Regions from separate parts of the Streptomyces sp. NPDC094032 genome, predicted to be linked through region 1. Evidence: predicted binding sites of a transcription regulator. Region 1 holds the regulator's gene; the other holds the start of a gene.

What was found. The regulator HspR, encoded in region 1, represses chaperone genes until heat shock. The targets are predictions, from matches to a motif close to TTGAGNNNNNNNNNCTCAA.
Region 2: a site for HspR is predicted at 1,225-1,243, ahead of lon (endopeptidase La). Genes of this name have one in related genera too.

The regions. Positions count from the first base shown of each region.
Region 1 covers NZ_JBEOUE010000025.1:104,902-107,289, forward strand. Annotated here, with positions in the region: gene dnaJ (molecular chaperone DnaJ) at 1-836, shown strand, start outside; gene ABTZ54_RS28705 (heat shock protein transcriptional repressor HspR) at 841-1,305, shown strand; gene ABTZ54_RS28710 (helix-turn-helix transcriptional regulator) at 1,331-2,338, opposite strand.
Region 2 covers NZ_JBEOUE010000043.1:19,930-22,317, forward strand. Annotated here, with positions in the region: gene lon (endopeptidase La) at 1-1,202, opposite strand, end outside; gene ABTZ54_RS34260 (GNAT family N-acetyltransferase) at 1,333-1,968, shown strand; gene ABTZ54_RS34265 (hypothetical protein) at 2,015-2,388, shown strand, end outside.

The sequences.
Region 1 (2,388 bases):
GCGGCGGTCTCGGGGACGTCTTCGGCGGTCTGTTCAACCGGGGCGCGGGCGGTGCGGGCACCCGTACGCAGCCGCGCCGCGGCCAGGACATCGAGTCCGAGGTGACGCTCAGCTTCACCGAGGCCATCGAGGGCGCGACCGTGCCGCTGCGGATGTCCAGCCAGCAGCCGTGCAAGGCGTGTTCGGGCACCGGCGACAAGAACGGCACCCCCCGGGTGTGCCCGACCTGCGTCGGCACCGGGCAGGTCTCGCGCGGCAGCGGCGGCGGCTTCTCGCTGACCGACCCGTGCGTGGACTGCAAGGGCCGCGGCCTGATCGCGGAGAACCCCTGCGAGGTCTGCAAGGGCAGCGGCCGGGCCAAGTCCTCGCGGACCATGCAGGTCCGCATCCCGGCGGGCGTCAGCGACAGCCAGAAGATCCGGCTGCGCGGCAAGGGCGCCCCGGGCGAGCGCGGCGGGCAGAACGGCGACCTGTACGTCGTCGTGCACGTCGACGCCCACCCGGTGTTCGGCCGCAAGGACGACAACCTCACCGTCACGGTGCCCGTCAGCTTCGACGAGGCGGCGCTCGGCGGCGAGGTCAGGGTCCCGACGCTGGGCGGCCCCCCGGTCACCCTGAAGCTGCCCGCCGGCACGCCCAACGGGCGCACGATGCGCGCCCGTGGCAAGGGCGCGGTCCGCAAGGACGGCACGCGCGGCGACCTCCTGGTGACCGTGGAGATCGCGGTGCCGAAGGACCTGGGCGACAAGGCCCGCGAGGCCTTGGAGACCTACCGCGAGGCCACCGCGGACGAGGACCCCAGGGCAGAGCTGTTCCAGGCCGCGAAGGGAGCTTGAGGACATGGACCGCCGCCGACAGCCCGGATTCAGTTCCAGGGCGTACCAACTGACCGACGAGACGCCGGTGTACGTCATCTCGGTGGCGGCCCAGCTGTCCGGTCTGCACCCGCAGACCCTGCGCCAGTACGACCGCCTGGGTCTGGTGTCCCCGGACCGCACGGCGGGCCGTGGGCGCCGCTACTCGGCCCGTGACATCGAGCTGCTCCGTCAGGTGCAGCAGCTGTCGCAGGACGAGGGCATCAACCTGGCCGGCATCAAGCGCATCATCGAGCTGGAGAACCAGGTCGCCGCGTTGCAGAGCCGGATCGCCGAGCTGTCGACCGCGGTCGAGGGCGCGGCGGCGGCGATGCGCCAGCGCGAGGCCCAGGTCCACGCCTCGTACCGGCGCGACCTGGTGCCCTACACGGACGTCCAGCAGGCCAGCGCCCTGGTGGTCTGGCGGCCGGGGCACAAGCGCGGCGAGTAGCCCTTCCCGTACGCCCTCAGCATCTTCACGAGGCCCCTTCCGCTCCGGCGGAGGGGGCCTCGTCGAGGATTCCGGACTGGGCGATGAGGAAGCCGAGCTGGGCGCGGCTGCCGCTGCCGAGGGTGGCGGCCAGCTTGGCGATGTGGGCGCGGCAGGTGCGTACGTTCATGCCGAGGCGGCGGGCGATGGCCTCGTCGACGTGGCCCTCGACGAGCAGCTTGGCGATGGAGTGCTGGACGCCGCTGATGCCGTCCCTGCGCTGGGCGCCCGGGACCTGCTCGCCGAAGGGGGTGGCGCGGGCCCAGGACTGCTCGAAGACGGTCGCCAGGTACTCCACGAGGCCGGGGTGGCGCAGTTCCAGGGCCACTTGGCGGTCCTGGCGGGCCGGGATGAGGGCGACGGAGCGGTCGATGATGATGAGCCGCTCGATGCTCTCCTCCAGGGTGCGGACCTGGAGCCGGTCCATGCCGGCCTGTTCGAGGTAGACCTGCATGCCGGGGCTGTGGCGGACGGTGTGCTGGTAGAGGGTGCGCACCCGCACGCCCCGGTCCAGGAGCGGCTGGACGCGGTTGAGCGCGGTGCTGAGGGTGTGTTCGCTGCGGCCGCCGCCGGGCTGGACGGTCAGGAGCTCCTGGGAGCACTCGGCGGTCGCCCGGCCGAGGACGGCGTCGATGCGGTGGATGCCTTCGAGCACGGTGATGGCGTGGGTGGTCGAGGGGTCCTGGGCGCTGATCGCCATGAACGGCTCGAAGGTGCTGGAGAGCCCCATGGCCAGGGCGCGCCGGTCCTGGATCTCGCGCTCCAGCGGCTGGACGAGCCGGGCGAGCGCCGCCGAGGGCGGGACGGGCCGGAGCCAGGACGGATCGTCCGGATCCGGGTGCAACAGGTCGAGATCCATGAGGCAGGGTGCGGCTTCTGCCTCACTCCTGGTTATTCGCCCGATCCGCAACGCACTTGCGTACAAGTCCGTTCCGGCTGCACAGAGGTCGACATGCCCGTGGGGATGTGTCGGCTCTGTCAGTTTCTGCGGCATATGCACACCCCCCAGGATCCTGTATTTCAGGAACATGATGCATTGCCCCG
Region 2 (2,388 bases), on a different contig from region 1:
GCCTCGTCGCGCACGCCGCCGAGCGCGACCCGCACGAACTTCCGCCCCATCGCGTGCGCGACGGACTCGCCCAGCGAGGTCTTGCCGACGCCGGGCGGCCCGACGAGCGCGAGCACGGCACCGCCGCGCCGCCCGCCGACGACCCCGAGGCCCCGCTCGGCGCGCCGCTTGCGCACCGCCAGGTACTCGGTGATCCGCTCCTTCACGTCCTCCAGGCCCGCGTGCTCGGCGTCGAGGACCGCCTTCGCGCCCTGGATGTCGTAGGCGTCCTCCGTCCGCTCGCTCCACGGCAGTTCGAGCACCGTGTCGAGCCAGGTCCTGATCCAGGACCCCTCGGGCGACTGGTCGCTCGCCCGCTCCAGCTTCTCGACCTCCTTGAGGGCGGCCTCGCGCACCTTCTCCGGAAGGTCGGCGGCCTCCACGCGCGCGCGGTAGTCGTCGGACTCGTCGCCCTCCGCCTCGCCGTTGAGGTCGCGCAGCTCCTTGCGTACGGCTTCGAGCTGACGGCGCAGCAGGAACTCGCGCTGCTGCTTGTCGACGCCCTCCTGGACGTCCTTGGCGATGGTCTCGGCGACGTCCTGCTCGGCCAGGTGCTCGCGCAGTTGCGCGGTGGCCAGCTTGAGGCGGGCGACCGGGTCGGCGGTCTCCAGGAGCCGGACCTTCTGCTCGACGGTGAGGAAGGGCGAGTAGCCGGAGTTGTCGGCGAGGGCGCCGACGCCGTCGATCTGCTGGACGCGGTCGACGACCTGCCAGGCGCCGCGCTTCTTGAGCCAGCTGGTGGCCAACGCCTTGTACTCCTTGACCAGTTCGGTCACGGAGCCGGGCAGCGGATCGGGCAGGGCCTCCTCGACGACGGCGCCCTCGACCCACAGGGCCCCGCCGGGCCCGGTCGTACCGGCGCCGATCCTGACCCGCCCGCGCCCGCGGATGAGCGCGCCGGGGTCGCCGTCGGAGAGCCGTCCGACCTGCTCGACGGTGCCGAGCACGCCGGTCCCCGCGTAGGTGCCGTCCACCCGGGGCACGAGCAGCACGCGCGGCTTGCCCGTACCACCCCGTACGGCGGCCTGGGCGGCCTCGACGGCGGCCCGGACGTCGTTGTCGGACAGGTCGAGCGGCACCACCATGCCGGGCAGCACGACCTCGTCGTCGAGCGGCAGCACAGGCAGAGTGAGCGGCGCGGTCTCCATGGACTCAGAAGCCATGATCTCCCCTTCGGCAGTCAAGTTGAGCTATGTGGACTCAATGCACGTGAGCCGAGGAATGTTCCCCACCCCCCGTTCGCTCTGAGCGATCACGCTCACACACCCCGCGAACACCAGCTGTAATACCCACATGGACACCGCATCTATTACCTCCGCCTGGGTCGCCGGCTGGACCGCCTCCCGAGGCACCGCGCCCGCCGTCGTCGAACCCTGGGGCTACCGGATCCACGTGGGACTGCCCGAGCACCCCTTCCGCCATGTGCTGCCGCACCCGGACGCGGCCTCCGTGGGCGAGCTGTGCGCCGGGATCACCGAGCCGTACGCCTGGCTCAAGGTGATGGCGTCCCCCGAGGAGGTGGCGCCGTGGATCACGGACGACTGGACCATCCCGGACGACCCGGGCTTCATGATGACCAGGAAGCTGGACCCCTCCGCCCGCCCCGCGCCCCCGGAGGGCTACGCGCGGACGACGGAGACCCGGGACGGCGTGATCCGGGTCCGCATCCTGGCCCCCGACGGCACGCTCGCCGCCCGCGGTCAGATCGCCCCCACCGGAGAGACGGCCGTCGCCGACCAGATCGAGACGGACCCGGCGCACCGCCGCCGCGGCCTCGGCGCCAATGTCATGCGCACCCTGGAGGCGGCCGCCGCGCAGGCGGGCGCGGAGACCGGCGTCCTGGCGGCGACCACCGCCGGGATGGCCCTCTACGACTCCCTCGACTGGTACTACCGGGGGCCGCTGACCGGCATCGTCCGCGCGGCTTGAGCCGTTCCGGCCGCACGGAGGGGACCGAGCGGGCATGCTCGGCTCCATGAAGAAGAGGTACGGGGCCGCGGCCCTGCTGGCCGCGGTGATCACCATGGCGGGCTGCGGCCAGGCCCCCGCGACCCCCGCCCCCGCCGCCACCCCGGCGACCGCCACCGAGGAGCCCGCCCCGCAGGCCGTCCTCGTCGAGGTGGTGGTCAGCGGCGGCTTCGCGGGCGTCGACAACAAGCTGGTCGTGCACGAGGACGGCACGTACACCACCCGCACGGGCACCAAGCCGCCGAAGAGCGGCCGCATGACCGAGGCCGAGGTCACCGAGCTCCGCGCCGCCCTGGAGGACCCGGCCTACGCGAAGCTCCCGCCCCGCCCGACCGGCGCCCCGATCGCCGACGGCTTCCAGTACACCCTCACCCACGCCCA